One region of the Chelatococcus sp. KU-N122 genome, then DNA from elsewhere that is predicted to be linked to it. Evidence: riboswitches for the same ligand, from Rfam matches in the RefSeq annotation. Region 1 holds a riboswitch; the other holds the start of a gene.
What was found. A riboswitch is a leader RNA that binds a small molecule or an ion and turns the genes downstream of it on or off. The one in region 1 is predicted to bind cobalamin.
Positions count from the first base shown of each region.

Region 2: linked by a shared signal. The riboswitch ahead of ACZ5PO_RS14190 (DUF1636 family protein) and the one ahead of ACZ5PO_RS12350 (class I SAM-dependent methyltransferase) in region 1 are both predicted to bind cobalamin.

Region 1 covers NZ_AP043981.1:2,741,031-2,749,982, forward strand. Annotated here, with positions in the region: gene ACZ5PO_RS12340 (ABC transporter substrate-binding protein) at 1-87, opposite strand, end outside; gene ACZ5PO_RS12345 (TonB-dependent receptor) at 84-2,246, opposite strand; gene ACZ5PO_RS12350 (class I SAM-dependent methyltransferase) at 2,243-2,986, opposite strand; cobalamin riboswitch at 3,314-3,508, opposite strand; gene ACZ5PO_RS12355 (molybdopterin-dependent oxidoreductase) at 3,633-6,005, opposite strand; gene ACZ5PO_RS12360 (selenium-binding family protein) at 6,238-7,632, shown strand; gene ACZ5PO_RS12365 (hypothetical protein) at 7,678-8,295, shown strand; gene ACZ5PO_RS12370 (AMP nucleosidase) at 8,300-8,952, shown strand, end outside.
Region 2 covers NZ_AP043981.1:3,164,622-3,173,573, forward strand. Annotated here, with positions in the region: gene ACZ5PO_RS14170 (Crp/Fnr family transcriptional regulator) at 1-651, opposite strand, end outside; gene ACZ5PO_RS14175 (DUF1254 domain-containing protein) at 885-2,357, shown strand; gene ACZ5PO_RS14180 (DUF1254 domain-containing protein) at 2,563-3,960, shown strand; gene ACZ5PO_RS14185 (VOC family protein) at 3,997-4,410, opposite strand; cobalamin riboswitch at 4,579-4,791, shown strand; gene ACZ5PO_RS14190 (DUF1636 family protein) at 4,932-5,336, shown strand; gene cobW (cobalamin biosynthesis protein CobW) at 5,333-6,367, shown strand; gene ACZ5PO_RS14200 (cobaltochelatase subunit CobN) at 6,390-8,952, shown strand, end outside.

The DNA of each region.
Region 1 (8,952 bases):
GGCGACCGCCTCGGCCCGTGCGGGCGTCGCAGCGGCGAGCACGGCCGCGACGGCGACAACGCACTGTGCGATGCGCGCCCGGCTCAAAAGCGCGCCTTCACGCCGGCGAGCAGCTGACGACCCGGCATGGAGGTGCCGTAGCCGCCGTTGTAGAAGCGCACGTCGGCGAGGATCGGCGCCTTGTCCAGCCCGATGAAGATCGGATGCTCGTTGACGTTGAAGACGTTGTTGACGCCGGCGAAGACCTTGACGCCCTTGAAGACCTCGACCTCCGCCAGCACGTTCCAGACCCAGAACGGGTCCTTGCGGTGGATGTATTCGCGATTGGGCTCGGCGAACGGTACCAGCAGATTTTCTTCGGTGTTGTACCACATGGGGCCGCGCAGCACGCCCTGGATCTGCAACGACCAGTCGTAGCGGTCGAGCTTCTGGCCGAAGCGTGTGCCGATCGCCGCCTCGTACTTGTACATGCGCTCGACGTTGTTGGTGTTGGCGGTGACGGCCGCGCCCTTGTCGGTCATCTCGAAATTATAGAAGCCGTTGGCATAGGCCGTCCAACGCCAGGTGCCGGCATCCTGGCCGAGCATGCGGAAGACGTCGGTGTCGAACTGCATCTCGATGCCGCGCACCACCACGTCCGCCGCGTTGTTGGCGTAGTCGGAGGTGTTGGCCACGCCGGGCCTGAGCCTGGTGATGATGCGGTCGGAGATGACGTTCTGGAACACCGCAGTGTCCAGGCGCCAGCCAGGGCCGGTCAGCGTCATGCCCGCCTCGATCTGCTCCGCCGTCTCCGGCTTGAGGTCGGGGTTGCCGAAGGTGCGGCCGCCGCCCAGCGCGGTGAAGTCCGCGGCGAGCTCGCTCGCCGTCGGCGCCCGGAAGCCGGAGGACGCGCCGACGCGGAAGCCCAGCCAGTCGAGGGCCTGGTAGGTGGCGCCGGTGGCGTAGGTGGTGGCGCTGTAGGGGATGGTGCGTGGCCGCTGGTTGGCGAGGTTGGGCGTCCAATCGAAGCTCGTCGTGCCGTAGGTCTGGCGGATGCCGCCGCGCACGGTCACCTTCTCATTGAAGAAGGTTTGCGAATCCTCCGCATAGAAGCCGTTGGCGGTGTCGGTCTGATTGTTGTCGATGGGGGCGATCTGCGACAGGCTGTTGCCGGGCACGCCCTGGCGATAGCGGTCCGAGCGCAGCGGGCTCGTCTCCCAGTCCCAGCCGAGGATGAGCTTGTTGCCTTCCCAAAGGTTGACCCAGGGCTGGATGCGGGTGCCGTAGACCTCGAGCCGGCGTCGGTTGAAATCGGCGGCGGTGCCTTTCGCCGGCAGGTTGTTGGAGCCTCGCTGCACGGGGGAGGCCCATTTGAAGCGGTCCACGTCGTTGTCGTAATAGGCCTGCGCCATCAGGCCGACGCGGCCGTCAGGCGACTGGCCTTTGTAGGTGACGTCGGCGCCCTGGTTGTAGCGGTCGTCGCGGCTGAGATAGTTGGCGCCCGAGCCGCGGAAGCCCGCATCGTAGATGCCGTCCGAGCGCACGCTGACATCGACGCGGTGGTCCGGGTTGATCTGCAGCCCGATGGCGCCGGCCCAGCCCTTGCGCGCCCAGTCGGTGTTGATCTGGCGGCCGCCGCCGGTGCCCGCATCGTAGTCGTCGCTGCGGCCGCCGTTGAGGCCGAAGTACCAGTCCACCGCATCGTAGACGCCGCCGGTGGCGGCACGGCCCTGGATCAGCCCCCAGCTGCCGCCCGAGGTCTCGACCGTGTTGCCGGGCGCGGTGCGGCCGGTCTTCAGGATGATGTTGATGACGCCGCCGATGTTCTGGCTGCCGTAGATCACCGAGGACGGGCCGCGCACGATCTCGATGCGCTCCACGTGCGCCAGCGACAGCTTGGAGAGGTTGGCTGTGCCGGCGCGGTGGCCGTTGATCAGCACCAGCACCTGGCTGCGGAAGTCCTTGCCCTGGCCGTCGGTGGAGCCGCCGCGGATGTTGATCGAGGTCTGGCCGGGGGTCCACTCGCTGAAGAAGCCGACCGCGTTCTCGGCGAGCAGGTCGGTCACCGACTTGGCCGTCGAATGCTCGATCTTCTGCTGGTCGATGACCTGCACCGTGCCGGGAATGCGGCTGCGCTCCTCCGGCAGGCCGGTCGCCGTCACGACGATCTCGTCGAGCCGTGTGACGTCCTCGGCTGCGGCGGGACATGCGGCGAAGCCGCTCGCGACGGCTGCCGCCAGGCCATGTCGGACTGTTCTCGAGATCACGCTTTGCACCCCCAGGTGAGAATCGCCGATCGCCTCGGCACGTCGAGCCGGTGGCCGCCGGCCTCGTTCACGGCGAGCCGCTCCAGGCGCGCCGCGAGAGTTGGCCTGCGCGCGTCCGCGTCGCTCCAGCCCAGCCGGTCGGCCAGGTACGCGGCGACGGCGCCGATGTCGGCGACCACCAGAGAAAACGTCCAGTCGGCCAGCCGGATGCCGTCCGGCCGGTGCGCGTCGCCGAGCGCCGCGAGCACGATGTCGACGCCGGGCGTCTCGTCCTCGCCATGCCACTCGGCGGGCAGGCAGCCGGCCAGGCACAGCCCGCGCGGGCCGTTCTGCGCCGGCACGACCCAGGCGACGGGGCCGGCGCTCCACTCCCGGCAGCGGGCGAGGAAGGGCAGCGGGGCCTGGAGCGGCGCCGGCATGTTGGCGGCGAGCACGGTGTCGAAGCGGCCGATACCGGTCGCCTCCTGCCAGTCGCAGGCGACGATTCGCGACGGCCCGTCGGGCACAGCGAGCCGCGCTCGCATGACGGGCGCCGGCTCGATCGCCGTCCAGTGGCAGCCGGGGTCGCGCAGCGCGCGCCCGAGCTGGCCGCCGCCGGCGCCGACGTCGAGGAAGTGGCCGAAGCGGCCGACGGCCTGGCGCAGCAGCGGCGCGACCTTGGCCGCGTAGTCGGACGTATCGATGCCGGATGCGTAGAGGCCGAGCGGATCGACAGGACGCCGGGCGGGCGGGTCAGACATGAGCGTGGATTCCAATATGCAATGTTATAACGTTACTCAAATACTCGCCTGAGGCAACCCGGCGCCAGCACACACGATGCAACGCCGATGAGCAGGCCCATGTCTGGCGTTCGCGCCGTTCCGGTCCGCCGCCGAGCGCAGAGTTCCGCCCACGGCGCGCGGGCACGCGCCAGCATGCTGGGGGACGCGGACGATGGGGATGGTGGTCACGGGATCGGGCCTCGGCGGCAACGTCAGTGGCACGTCACCGCGAACGAAGCCTCCCCGGGCGCCTGGCTGCGCTCGGTTCGGCAACGGATCGGTGCACCCCGCCCGACGCGTGCTCGCGTGTGACCACGACTGACGGCAGGTCTCCTGGCTCGCGGGTCTCGCTCCTCCGCTGCCTTCCCGGCCCCAGGGGACCAGTGGCACGATGCGGACGAATCACCGCTTACAGTTGCGGGGGCAGCCGCGGCATCGGGCCCAAGCCCTCACCGCGTTCCCTTTCAATCCCCGAGGGGAACCGTCACCGTCACCATAAAGGGGAAGCGTCCGAGGTCAAACGGCCGGCGGCGAGAGATCCGCCGGATCGGCGGCAGCACGGCGAAGGTGTGACACTTGCGTCACGGACGGCGGCCGCGGCGGCCGGTGCGCGCCGGGCCGTCGATTACGGCCGGCTGATATCGTCGACCGGCACCACCTCGCAGAGCGACGAGCGCAGACCCATCGAGCCGCTGATCGGATCCGTCTGGTCGCCGGCAATGAGCCGGTTGTAGTTGGCGCCGCCGTCGGAGAGCGCATCGTAGCCGGGCCGTCCCAGCTCGTCGTTGCCTTGCCACCAGCCGTACTGCGCGCTGACGACGCGCGCGTCCAGGCTGGCGTCGAACCTGGCGCGCATGCGCGCCCGCGCCGTGCCGGTGCGGATCTCCACCCAATCGCCGTCGCCGATGCCGCGCGCGCCGGCGGTGTCCGGGTGCAGGCTGATCTCGGGATCGGGCGCGCGGCGGCGCAGGGACGGGATGTGGCGGTGCTGGCCGTGGCAGTAGTGGACGACCTTGGCCGAGGTGAGCACCAGCGGATAGGGGCTGCCGGGCGCGGCATAAGGCGAGCGTGCCGGCTCGACGAAATGGGGCAATGGGTCCTGTCCGGCATCGCGGAACCGCTCGGAAAAGACCTCGATCTTGCCGGTCGGCGTGTTGAAGCCGCCGGTCTTGTAGCGAAAATAGTGCGGCTCGCCGGCCACGCTGATGCCGCCGGGCCGGGCGAGCAGGTCATCGAGCGCGAGGCCCAGCGGTTCCAGGATCGCGGCGAAGCCCGCCCGCATGTCCCCCTCCCAGAACAGATGGCCAAGGCCGAGCCGCTTTGCGAGCTCGAAGACGACTTGTCCATCGGACCGCGATTCCCCCGCGCTCGCCACCGCAGCCTGCCGGAACTGGACGAGGTTCTCCGCCCGCTGGCTTCCCTCGAAGCCGACGCGGAGCGTCTCGCGCTCCCACGCCGTATTGATGGGCAGGAAGATATCGGCGAACGCCGCCGTCGGCGACATGACGACGTCGGCGTGAACGTGGAACTCGAGCTTCGCGAGGGCTTGTGCGGCGCGGGCGCCGTCCGCGTGGTTGACGATGAAATTGCGCCCGAAGCCGACCACGGCCCTGATCGGGTAGGGCTTACCGTCGAGGATGGCGTCGTAGAGGGCGTCCGCTCCCACCCAATTGTTGCGGCCCGGCCCGAGGGGCGAACGCGCCAGCTCGATGCATTTGGCCCGCTGCTCGGCCGGCATGAGCTCATGGCCGCTGACGTCGCGAGCGGGCGGCCGGGAGAACTCAACGTTGCCGCCCGGCGCATCGAAGCTGCCGGTCAGGGCCATCAGCAAGGCGATGGCCCGGTCCATCTGCGTGGCGTTGGTGTGCTGGCCGACGCCGGACCACGCGTAGTAGCTGACGGGACGGGCGGCGAAGAGCAACTGGGCCGTTTCCGTCACCTGCTCCTTGCGGACCCAGGTCAGCTCCTCGACGCGCTCGGGCGAATAGGGCTCGCAGAGCTCCCGATAGAGGCTGAAGGCGGACCGGCAGGTCAGGGGCGCGCCGCCAACGGCGGCAAGCGTGACAGTGGCGTCGAGGGCCGGCGCGCGGCCGTCCGCGTAGGCGCGCTGCGACGGCGAATAGGCGACGGGCTCGCCCCTGGCGCCGTCCCACGCCATCAGATCGTCGGCTTCCGCACCCGCGGGCCGGACCGCCAGATCGCCGGCGCGCAGGAAGCGCTTGGTATCGGCCCGCACCAGCAGCGGGCCGTTCGTCCAGTCCCGCATGAAGCCGACGTCGTACCAGCCGTGGCGGATCATCTCCCGGGCGATGCCGAGCGCCAGCGCACCGTCGGCCCCGGGACGCACACGCAGCCATTGGTCGGCGCGGGCAGCAAAGCCGGCGCGCCGGGGATCGACGACGACGAGACGGGCGCCGCGCGTGCGGGCCGCGCCCGTCGCCTTGGCATGGTCGAGCCAGGTGGCGCTCGGATTATGGCCCCACAGCACGACGCAGCCCGACTGTTCGAAGTCGGGCGAGGCGATCGACCGGCCGAACGTGTAGGCGTGGGCATAGTCCTTGTGCCAGTTGCAGATCTCCGTGCCGTAGGCCGTGTTCGGGCTGCCGAAGGCATTGATGAAGCGCTCGATCCAGCGCAGGTCGTCGGAGATCGGCGTGGCGCTGGGCGTGGTGAGCCCGAACGCCACGGCCTCGGCGCCGGACTCGTCGCGGATGCGGCCGAGCTCGGTCGCGACGCGCGCCAGGGCCTCGTCCCAGGATATGCGCTGCCAGCCGGGATCCGGATCGCCCTTCGGCCGGGTCCGCTTCAACGGGTACAGCTGGCGCTGCGGATTGTAGATGATTTCCGGCGCCGCCCGCCCCTTGATGCAGAGCGACTGGCCGGTCGGATGCTCGGGGTTCGGCTCCTGCGCGATGAAGCGGCCGTCCCGCGTGACGAAGATCGCGCCGCAGCGCGACTTGCACAGCGCGCAGAACCCGGGCGTGCGTGTTTCGGTCATGCTCGTATCGACGTTCGTCATGGCGCAACGCAGGGCCTTCGTGCGGCGGAGCGCCGGCAAGCTCATCGGCCGCCGGCACCGATCGCTTCAGCATACGCGGGAATCGGCGGATGCGCTCCCATGCAGCGCCGATCGCCTGCGTGGCGTCGAATCCGAATGCGGACGACATGTCACGCCTCAGCGCGTACATTTAATCGCTGGCGAAAACGCCGGCGTCTTCGGGAGGATCATCATGGCAAGCTGGCGACCCGACCCCTCGTTCTATCCTTCGCCGCGGATGGCGGCCAAGGCACCGCGTGAGAGCCTGGCCTACGTGGCCTCCTTCGACCCCGAGCGTGCCAAGCCCGATGCGATCGCCGTCGTCGACGTCGATCCGGCCTCGTCCACCTATGCGCAGATCGTCGGCCAGGTCGACATGCCCCACGCCGGCGACGAGCTGCATCACTTCGGCTGGAACGCGTGCTCGTCGTGTCTCTGCCCGAACGCACCGCATCCGCACATGGAGCGCCGCTATCTCGTCGTGCCGGGCCTGCGCTCGTCGCGCCTGCACATCGTCGACACCAAGCCCGATCCGCGCAAACCCACGATCGCGAAGGTCATCGAGCCGGAGGAGATCGCCGAGAAGGCCGGCTACACGCGGCTGCACACCACCCACTGCGGCCCCGAGGGCATCTACGTCAACGCGCTCGGCAACGCCGAGGGCAAGGCGCCCGGCGGCATCTTCCTGCTCGATCCCGAGAGCTTCGACGTGCTCGGCCAATGGGAGATGGACCGCGGCCCGCAGCAGCTCGCCTACGACTTCTGGTGGCATCTCGGCCACGACACCATGATCACCAGCGAGTGGGGGACGCCCGATACCTTCGAGAACGGGCTGGTGCCGGAGGTGCTGCTCGGCAGCAAGTATGGCCGCCGCCTGCACTTCTGGGACCTGCACAAGCGAAAGCATCTCCAGGAGATCGACTTCGGCGAGGAGCACCAGCTCGTCTTCGAGCTCAGGCCGGCGCACGACCCGACCAAGGCCTACGGCTTCGTCGGCTGCGTCATCAGCCTGAAGGACCTGTCGGCCTCGATCTGGACCTGGTACCGGGACGGCGACAAATGGGCCGTCAAGAAGGTCATCGAGATCCCGGCCGAGCCCGCCGACCCGAGCCTGCTGCCGCCGGTGCTGCAGGGCTTCAAGGCGGTCGCGCCGCTGGTCACCGACATCGACCTGTCGATGGACGATCGCTTCCTCTACGTCTCCTGCTGGGGCACCGGCGACATGATCCAGTACGACGTGTCCGACCCGTTCGCGCCGAAGGAGACAGGGCGCGTGCGCATCGGCGGCATCGTCTCGCGCGCCGGCCATCCCGGCGCCAAGGCGGCGGCGCTCAACGGCGGGCCGCAGATGGTCGAGATCAGCCGCGACGGTAAGCGGGTCTACTTCACCAACTCGCTCTACGGGGCCATCGACCCGCAGTTCTATCCCGAGGGCATCGACGGCTGGATGGTGAAGCTCGACGTGGGCGACAACGGCGGCATCAGCTTCGACGACAAGTTCTTCGTCGACTGGCCCAAGGGCCATCGCCCGCACCAGGTGCGGCTGGAAGGGGGCGACTGCTCGTCCGATTCCTACTGCTACCCGTGATGCGCGCGCCGCCGGCCGAACGTTCGCGCCCGATGGCGGCCTGAGATGTCGCCCTGGCTGGTGCTGGCCGGCCTCGGCGCCTTTCACGGGCTCAACCCCGCCATGGGCTGGCTGTTCGCGGTGGCGCTCGGCCTGCACCGCCATAGCCGGCGTGCCCTGTGGCTGTCGCTGATGCCGATCGCGCTGGGCCACGCGGCGTCGGTGGCGGCCGTGGTGGTCGCCGTCGTGGCCCTCGGCTTCGTCGTCGAGCTGCGCTGGCTGAACGTGGCGGCGGGCATGCTGCTCATCGCCTGGGCCGTCTACCAGGCGGTGCGCGGGCATCGGCATCGCGTGCGCGTCGGCATGCAGACGGGGCTGGCCGGGCTCGGCCTCTGGTCCTTCCTGATGGCGACCGGACACGGCGCCGGGCTGATGCTGATCCCGGTGGTCATCCCCCTGTGCCTGGCGGCCGCGCCGGCGGCGGAGCTGACCGCGCAGGGCTCGCTGCCGGTGGCGCTGGCCGCCGTCGGCGTGCATACGGCGGCGATGCTGGTGACCATCGCGGCGGTGTCGACGGTCGTCTACGAATGGCTGGGGCTCGCCTTCCTGCGGCGCGGCTGGATCAACCTCGACTATCTCTGGATCGCCGCCTTGGCGGCGAGCGGCCTGATCCTCATTGTATGAAGGCATGACACACGACACGGACTTCGTCCCCACCGCCACGGCGCGAGAGGCGGTCGACCGGCTGGCGGCGCTCTATGCGCAGGCGACCGGCACGCTGCGCCAGGCCCTCGACGGCTATTTGGCGACGCGCCGCCTGCCGAGCCCGCAAGAGCAGGCCCTGTTCCGCTATCCCGCGCTGCGCGTCACCTATCATCCCCAGGGGCTGATGCCGTCGTCGCCGCGCTCCTACGCCAAGTTCCAGGGGCCGGGCGTCTACGTGACGACCGTCACGCACCCGCGGACCTTCCGGCCCTACCTGGAGGAGCAGCTGGGCCTGCTCATGGGCGACTACGGCGCCACCGTCGAGGTCGGGCTGTCGCAGCAGGATATTCCCTACCCCTACGTGGTCGAGCGCGGCGACGAGCTCGGCGGCACAGGCGTCACGGCGGCCGAGCTCGCCCGCTATTTCCCGACCCCGTTGCTGGCGGAGGTGGGCGACGAGATCGCCGACGGCTATTGGGACATCATCCCCGGCCGGCCCTTGCCGCTGGCCCTGTTCGATGCCGTACGCGTCGATTTCTCGCTCAAGCGCCTGCTCCACTACACCGGCAGCGACTGGCGCTTCGTGCAGCCCTGGATCATGCTCACCAACTATCACCGCTACGTCGACCAGTTCGT
Region 2 (8,952 bases), 420 kb from region 1:
GGGGATGTCGGTGACGGTGATGGCGCGGTAGCTGCGTTCCAGCCAGCCGGCTTCGGCGAAGCGCTTCAACGCGGCGTTCACTTGCTTGCGCGAGGCGTTGGCCATGATGCCCACGTCGCTCTGGGTCAGCGGGATCGGCATCTTCCCCGTCCAGCCGGCGCGCCGCAGGATCGAGGCGATGCGCCTGTCCGCCTCGGGCTTCTGCAGGTCGTGGATCACGTGGAACAGCAGTTCCACGCTCATCATCAGGATCTGCGCCACGTGGTGCGCCATCTGCCGATCCCGCGCCGCCATCTGGTCCATGGCGTCGAGGGGCAGGTGCAGCAGCGTCGTGTCGACGACGGCCCGGAGGTCGCCGCGGCGTGGCTTGCGGGTGAGGAAGCAGGCCTCGCCGGTCCAGTAGCCGGGGATGCCGAGCATGATCAGGCGCGGCGTCGCGCCCGCCGGGGCGATGCTCACGCTGACGGTGCCGTCCACCAGGCCGTAGATGCCGCCCGCGGGGTCATCGAGGTGGAACACCGGCTCTCCCGCCGCGAAGCGCAGCATGACGCTGCGGCGCAGCACCTCCGCCCGGACGCCGTCCGGCACCCGCGTGAGCCAGCCGCGTTCGTTCATGACCCGGTCGGCCGTGGCCCGGCTGATGCGCCCCATGGAAATACCCGTCGCTTTGTCCGGTTCCGGATAATCGTGCGCCTTAAGATGTGCAAGGTGCGGCCTCCGAGCCGCGCGGCGCAGGCCGTTGCATCGGCAAGATGAGCACGCGGCCTGAGAAGCAAACCCGGCCGGACGAGCGCAGGACACAAGTATTGGCTGGCGCCGGCTTCGATCGTTGCCGGGATATTCCGCGCGCATTCGCGATGCGGCCGCGCAGGTGGAGGATGAATATGATGCCGATCATCGCCCGTCGCCGTTGCCGGCTGGGCCGAAGCCGGGGGGCTGCCGCAGATGCGGGCCGGCGAGCGGCGCTGGGCGCCGTCCTCCTCCTCCTCGGTCTCGGCGCCGCCGCCGCCGCGGCCGCGAAGCCCGCGCTGACGCCGGAGGAGACCTATGCGGTCGCCCGTGAGGCCTATCTCTACGCCTATCCCATCGTCAGCATGGACGCGACCATGCGGCAGGTCACCAACGTGCCCGACACCGCCGCCATCCCCATGCGCGCCCCGGTCAACCAGTTCGCCCACGCCCGCGCCTATCCCGACGCGGACGCCAAGGACGTGGTGCGCTTCAATTTCGACACGCTCTACTCCTTCGCCTGGCTCGACCTGGCGAAGGAGCCCGTCATTCTTTCGGTGCCGGATACCAAGGGCCGCTACTACCTGCTGCCCATGCTGGACATGTGGACGGACGTGTTCGCGGTGGTCGGCAGCCGCACCACCGGCACCAAGGCCGCCGATTACGCGCTGGTGGCGCCGGGCTGGACGGGAGCGCTGCCTGCGGGCGTCACCCGGATCGTGGCACCCACCTCGACCATCTGGATCCTCGGGCGTACCAAGACCGACGGCCCCGCCGACTATGCCAACGTGCATGCGGTGCAGGACGCCTACAGGCTCACCCCGCTGTCGCAATGGGGCAAGGATTATCGTCCGCCGAAAGCCGTCGCCACCGATCCCAGGGTCGACGCGAAGACCCCGCCCGTCGTGCAGGTGGACGGCCTCGACGGCGTCGCCATGCTGGCCCGGCTGGCGCAGCTCATGGGCCAATATCCGCCGCACCCCAACGACTACCCGATGCTGTTCCGCCTGAAGGCCCTCGGCATCGAGCCGGGCCAGCCGTTCGACGCCGCCGGACTCGCCCCCGAAACCGCGGCCATCGTCAACAAGGCGGCCAAGGACACCCTGGCCGGCGCGCAGGCGGCCTGGGAGCGCACCGGCAAGGTGGTGAACGGCTGGACGCTGCAGAACGACAACATCGGCACCTACGGCACCTCCTACCTCAAGCGCGCCCTCGTCGCGAAGGGCGGGCTCGGCGCCAACCTGCCGGAGGACGCCGTCTATCCCACGGCGGCCTTCGACGGCGAGGGCAAGCCCCTGATCGGCGGCAACAGGTACGTGCTGCATTTCGACAAGGACAAGCTGCCGCCGGCCGACGCCTTCTGGTCCATCACCATGTACGACATGGACGGCTTCCAGGTGCCGAACGCCATCGACCGCTTCGCCCTCGGCAGCCACGACAAGCTGGCCTTCAACCCCGACGGCTCGCTCGACATCTACGTGCAGGTGGACGATCCGGGGGCGGGCAGGCGAGCCAACTGGCTGCCGGCCCCCAAGGCGCAGTTCCAGCCCACCATGCGCCTCTATTCACCCCGCGCCGTGGTGCTCGACGGAACCTGGGCGCCGCCTCCGCTCCGCAAGGTGCAGTAGCATCGCGGATCGTGCGGCTGGCCCGGCATGCGCCATGCCTACGCAAGCGGGGCGAGGTGGGCCGTGGCCTCCGCCATCACGGACAAGCCTTCCACCAGGCCAGACCTTCGATGAGCGGCTGGACCTGTTGCCGACGCGTCGATCGCGGGCAGGCGCACGACTCCCATTCACACCCCGAAATGACAGACCCAGCAGGAGCTGACCCATGAAACCCAGCATCGCCGCGACCGCTTGCGCCGCCCTCCTGGCGCTCGCCCCGGCGGCATGGGCCGCGCCCGCCGTCTCGGCCGACGAAGCCGGCGAGATCGCCCGTGACGCCTATGTCTATGCCTATCCGCTCGTCCTCATGGACGTGAGCGGCAAGGTGTCGACCAATGTCGCGACGCCGGCCGGCACCACAGCCGCGCCGGTCAACCAGTTTGGCCACGCGCGCGCCTTCCCGGACCCGTCCTTCACCGTCGTGGTCCGGCCCAATGCCGACACGCTCTACTCGTCGCTGGTCTACGACGTGTCCAGGGAGCCGCTGGTCGTCAGCGTTCCCGACTCCGGCGGGCGCTACTACCTGCTGCCGATGCTGGACAAATGGTCTGATGTGTTCGCCGTGCCCGGCACCCGCGCCACCGGCAACGGGGCGCAGACGTTCGCCATCGTCGGGCCGGGCTGGCGCGGCGAGATGCCGGCCGGCGTCGAGCGCTATGACAGCCCGACGGCCGGCGGCTGGATCGGCGGGCGCGTGCAGACCAACGGCAAGGCCGACTACGCCGCCGTGCACGCCTTCCAGGACGGCATCAAGGCGGTGCCGCTGAGCGCCTACGACAAGCCCTACACCCCGCCGAACGGCGAGGTGGATGCCAAGCTGGACATGAGCGCCCCGCCCGACCAGGTCGACACGATGGAGGCGGGCGTCTTCTTCGCCCGCTTCGCCGAGCTGATGAAGGTGAACCCGCCCCACGCCAACGACTACCCCATCATCGACCGCATGAAGCGGATCGGCCTCGTGCCGGGCCAGAGCTTCTCCCTCGCCGACCAGCCCAAGGAGGTTCAGGCTGCCCTGAAGGCGGCGCCCGCGGCGGCGCTGCCGCGGATCAAGGCGGCGTGGACGAAGGCCGGCGTGTCACAGAACGGCTGGCGCACGAACCTCACCGCCATCGGCACCTACGGTGCGGACTACCTGCACCGGGCGGGCGTCGCCTACGGCGGGCTCGGCGCCAATGCGCCGGACGATGCCGTGTACCCCACCGCCTTCGCGGACTCGGAGGGGCGGCCCTTCGACAGCGCCCACCGCTACGTCGTGCATTTCGACAAGGACAAGCTGCCGCCGGCGCGCGCCTTCTGGTCGCTGACCATGTACGACGAACGGCAGCTGTTCACCGCCAACCCCATCGACCGCTACGCCATCGGCGATCGCGATGCGCTGAAGCTCAGCCCCGACGGCTCGCTCGATCTGCACATCCAGCGCGAGAGCCCCGGCAGAGACAAGGAGGCCAACTGGCTGCCGGCGCCGGCGAAGGGCGCGTTTACCATGAACATGCGCCTCTACTGGCCCAAGGCGCAGGTGCTGGACGGCAGCTGGGCGCCGCCGCCGGTGAAGCGGGTGGACTGACGGAGGCGATGCGGGCGGGACGCGGGCGTCGCCCGCTCAGACGTCGAGCGAGCCCTCCGGCTCCGGCTCATGGCAGCAGACGCAGAGCTTGTTGCCGTCCGGATCGCGAAAATAGGCGCCGTAGAAGTGGGGGTGGTAGTGCGGACGCAGGCCCGGCGCGCCCTCGTCGACGGCGCCGCGGTTCAGCGCCAGCGCGTGGCAGCGGTCGACGGTGGCGCGATTGCGCGCCAGCAGCGCCACCATCTGGCCGTTGCCGGCGTCGTGCGGCTGGCCGTCGTAGGGGGCGCCGATGATGAACAGCGGGCGGTCCGCATCGGCCGGCCGCCAGAACGCCCAGGCGGTCTCCGGGTCGGCATCGGCCATCGGGTAGCCGAGCACGCTCATCAGGGCGTCGTAGAAGGCGAAGGCCCGGTCGAAGTCGGTGATCCCGACGGTGACGTGCGACAGCATCCGCTGCACTCCTTGTCTTTGTCCTTGTGATTCCCGGCATCATCCCAGCTTGAGATGACTGCGCGATGCCAATGTTTGGTGCGTTGGTCCTTGATGCGCATCAGGGACCATGCCCGCCTTCCGGGGCCGAGCCCGAGGCTGCCATTGACAAGCACGGCCTGCCTCCGCCAAGTGGGCGTTTGCGACGGTTACCTCCACGGGCGCGCCCGTGGAGAGGGAATGCGGTGCGGCCGCGGGCGATCTGCCCGGGCCAAGGCCGCAGCTGCCCCCGCAACTGTAAGCGGCGAGCCTGACGCCAATGGCCACTGGACATCCGTCCGGGAAGGCGGCGTGGGCGCTTAAGCCGTGAGCCAGGAGACCGGCCGTCGCGCAACGACCTGCCGCCGGTGGGGCGGCGAAGGAGTTCGCCATGATTCTGGTACGCATCCACGTCGATCCGCGCATGCAGCTCCCGTGCCGCGCCCGCCCATGAGCGTGCCGGCCATGGTCCAGGCGCCCCGGCGCCGGGGCGGGCCTGCCGCGTGAGCGCCGCGCCCGACACCGTCCTCCTCGTCTGCACCACCTGCCGCAAGCCCACGGGCGAGGCGGACGGTGCCTATGACGAGCCCGGCCGGGCGCTCGCCGCAGCGCTCGATGCCCGTCTCGGCGGCAGCGCCATCGCGGTGCGCGAGGTGCAGTGCCTGTCGGTGTGCAAGCGGCCGTGCACGGTCGCGCTGCAGGCCCCCGGCAAATGGACCTACGTGGTCGGCGACCTCGACGGCGCCGGCCACGTCGACGACATCGTCGCCGCCGCCCAGCTCTATCACGGCTCCCCCGACGGCATCGTGCCGTGGCGCGAGCGCCCGCTTTCCTTCCGCAAAGGCGTCGTCGCGCGCATCCCGCCGCTCCCGGGCGTGGAGACCCCGACGCCGGAGACCCGTTCATGACCGAGCTCGCCCGCGTCCCCTGCACCATCGTCACCGGCTTCCTGGGCTCCGGCAAGACGACGTTGATCCGCCATCTGCTCGCCCACGCCGACGGCCGCCGGCTCGCCGTCATCGTCAACGAGTTCGGCGACGTCGGCATCGACGGCGAGCTGCTCAAGGGCTGCGGCGATGAAGCCTGCCCGGACGAGAACATCGTCGAGCTCGCCAACGGCTGCCTGTGCTGCACCGTGGCCGACGATTTCGTCCCCGCCCTCGACCGCATCCTGGCGCTCGACCCCAAGGTCGATCACATCGTCATCGAGACTTCGGGCCTCGCGCTGCCCAAGCCGCTGGTGCAGGCCTTCCACTGGCCGGCGATCAAGAGCCGGGTCACCGTCGACGGCGTCGTCGCCGTGGTGGACGGGGCGGCGCTGGCCGACGGCCGCGTCGCCGACGACATGGAGGCGCTGGCCGCCCAGCGGGAGGCGGACGACCAGCTCGACCACGACGACCCGGTGGAAGAGGTGTTCGCCGACCAGATCGCCTGCGCCGACCTGATCGTGCTCAGCAAGGGCGACCTCGTCGATGCGGCGGGCCTCGGCCGTGCCCGCACCGAAGTGGAGCAGGCGCTGGGGCGCACCGTCACCATCGTCCAGGCGGCGCGCGGCGAGGTCGACCCGGCTGTGCTGCTGGGCCTCGGCGTCGGCACCGAGGCCGACATCGACAACCGCAAGACGCTGCACGACGACGAGCTGGATCACGACCACGACGATTTCGACAGCTTCGTCGTGGCGCTGCCGGAGGTGGCAGACCCCAAGGCGTTGGCCGCGCGCATCGCCGCCACCGCCGAGGCCCAGAACGTGCTGCGGGTGAAAGGCTTCGCCGCCGTCGCCGGCAAGCCCATGCGGCTCCTGGTGCAGGGCGTCGGCAGCCGCGTCAGCCACCACTACGACCGCGACTGGGGGCCCGGCGAGGCACGCCGCGGCCAGATCGTCGTCATTGGCCTCAAGGGCCTCGACCGCGGCGCGGTCGAGCGCACGTTGTTGGCCTGACCTGGACTGGGGCCGCACGCCCATGCACCTGCTCGCGACGACCACGGCGACGATCGTCGATCTGATCGAACCGGTCGATCTCGCCCAGGCGCCGGGCGACATGGTCGTCGTCTCCTTCACCGACAGCGACCTGGGCGGCCTCGCCGCCGCCTGGCGCACGGCGCAGGAGCGCGGCGAGGCGCTGCCGAGCCTGCGCCTCGCCAATCTGCGCGACCTGCGCCATCCGCTCTCCGTCGACCTGTGGCTCGACAAGGTCGCCGCCCACGCCAAGGTCATCGTAGTGCGCCTGCTCGGCGGCCTCGACTGGTGGCGCTACGGGGCCGAGCGGCTGGGTGAGCTCGCCCGCGCCCGGGGCGTCGCGCTCGCCGTGCTGCCGGGGGAGGACAGGGACGATCCCGGCCTCATGGCCCGCTCCACGCTGCCGGCCGCCGAGGCGGAGGCGCTGCTCGGCTATTTTCGCGCCGGCGGCAGCGCCAACATGGGCGCGCTGCTGCGGCGCCTGGCCCGCCACGCCGGCGCCGACAGCGCGGCGGAGGAGCCGACGCCGGTGCCGGCGGCCGCCTTCTACCTGCCCGGCGAGGGGCTCGTGGCGGCGGAGGCGATGCCGGCCCGGCTGCCGCAGGGCGCGGCGCCCGTCGCCATCGTCTTCTACCGCTCGCTCTACCTCGCCGACGACCTCGCCCCCGTCGACGCGCTCTGCACCGCGCTTGCACAGGCCGGCAGCGAGCTTGGCGTGGCGCTGGCGGCGGTGCCGATCATGGTCGGCAGCCTGAAGGACCCCGCCTGCGCCGCCTTCGTGCGTGCCGCCGTGGCCGCCCTCGATCCGGCCCTCATCGTGACCACCACGGGCTTCGCCCTCGGCATGGACGACGAAGCCGCCGACCCCTTCGCCGGCAGCACTGCGCCGCTGCTGCAGGCGATCGTGGCGACGACGCGCCGCGAGGCTTGGCAGGGGAGCCCGCGCGGCCTCGCCGCCGCGGACCTCGCCATGCACGTGGTGCTGCCGGAGCTCGACGGCCGCGTGCTCGCCGGCGCCTTGTCATTCAAGGACCCGGCGGCCCCGAGCGGCGAGCTCTGCTTCACCGGCCTCGCCAACCGGGCCGAGCCGGACCGGGCGATGGCCGTCGCCCGCCGCGCCGCCGCCCTGGTCAGGCTCGGCCGCACGGCGGCCGCGCAGCGGCGCGTCGCCGTCGTGCTGCCGGAGTATCCGGGTGCGGCGGGGCGCGCGGGCTATGCGGTCGGTCTCGACGTGCCGGCAAGCGTGCTGGCCTTGCTCGATGACCTGGTCGAGGCCGGCTACACGGTCGCCGACCGCCCGGCCGATGCGCGCGCGCTGTTGGAGCGCCTGGAGGCTGGGCAGAGAGTTCCGTCCGGGGGCGCAGGTTCTTGTTCTGACACCGTCGAGAAGCTGGATCGCCCCCCACCCCTGCCCCTCCCCGCCACTCCGTGGGGGGAGGGAGGTGCATATGCCTGCGGGCCTGGGGAGTTGGCGCGGCGGCTGGCCGACCCGAGCGCAGCGCAGGGACTGGTGGGGGGCGGTCCAGCCGCTTCTCGCAATCAGGACAGAGGCGGGGCCGCGCCACCGCGCACCCTCGCTCCACTTGTGGGGAGAGGGCGGGGTGAGGGGGGCTTGCCGCGTGGCGTGACCGGCCTCGAGCCCTCTTCTGAGCTCCCCCTCACCCGGGTTGCGCTGGCGCGCAACCCGACCTCTCCCCGCAAGCGGGGCGAGGTAAGCAGCGGGACCGCTGCCGCCCTGTCGCTGGCCGACTACCGGCGCTGGTTCGCCACCCTGCCGCCTGCAGCTGCGACTGCCGTGACCGCCGCGTGGGGCGATCCGGCGGCCGATCTGGCCCTCGTCGGCGGCGCTTTCCGCTTCCGCGTGGCGGCGTTCGGCCAGGTGCTTGCCGCCCTGCCGCCGGAGCGCGGCGCGGCGCTCGACCGGCGCGCCGACTACCACGACCCGGCACTGCCGCCGCGGCACGCGCTGCTCGCCTTCGGCTGCTGGCTCCAGCGGCATGCCGATGCGCTGGTGCACATGGGCGCGCACGGCACCTTCGAGTGGCTGCCGGGCAAGGCCGTGGCGCTCGATGCGGCGAGCTTTCCCGAGCTCGTCCTCGGGGCGCTGCCGGTTGTCTACCCCTTCATCGTCAGCAACCCGGGCGAGGCGGCGCAGGCCAAGCGGCGCATCGCCGCCGTCACCCTCGGCCACCTGCCGGCGCCGACCGTCGCCGCCGGCCTGTCGGGGCCGCTCGGCGAACTGGAGCAACTGGTCGACGAATACGCCCAGGCCGACGGGCTCGATCCGCGCCGGCGCGGCCGGCTGGCGCGGCTGATCGTCGAGGCGGCCGAGCGCGCTGGCCTGGGCCCCGAGCTCGGCATCGCCGCCGACGATGTCGATGACGACGAGGCGCTGCAGCGTATCGATGCGCAGCTCTGTGACCTCAAGGACATGGCGGTAAAGGACGGCCTGCACGTTTATGGCCGCGGCGCCTGCGGCCTGGAGGAGCGCGACGCTCTGCTCGCCGCGCTCGCCGGCCGCCGCATCGCGCCGGGGCCGGCCGGCGCGCCGGCGCGCGGCCGGGCCG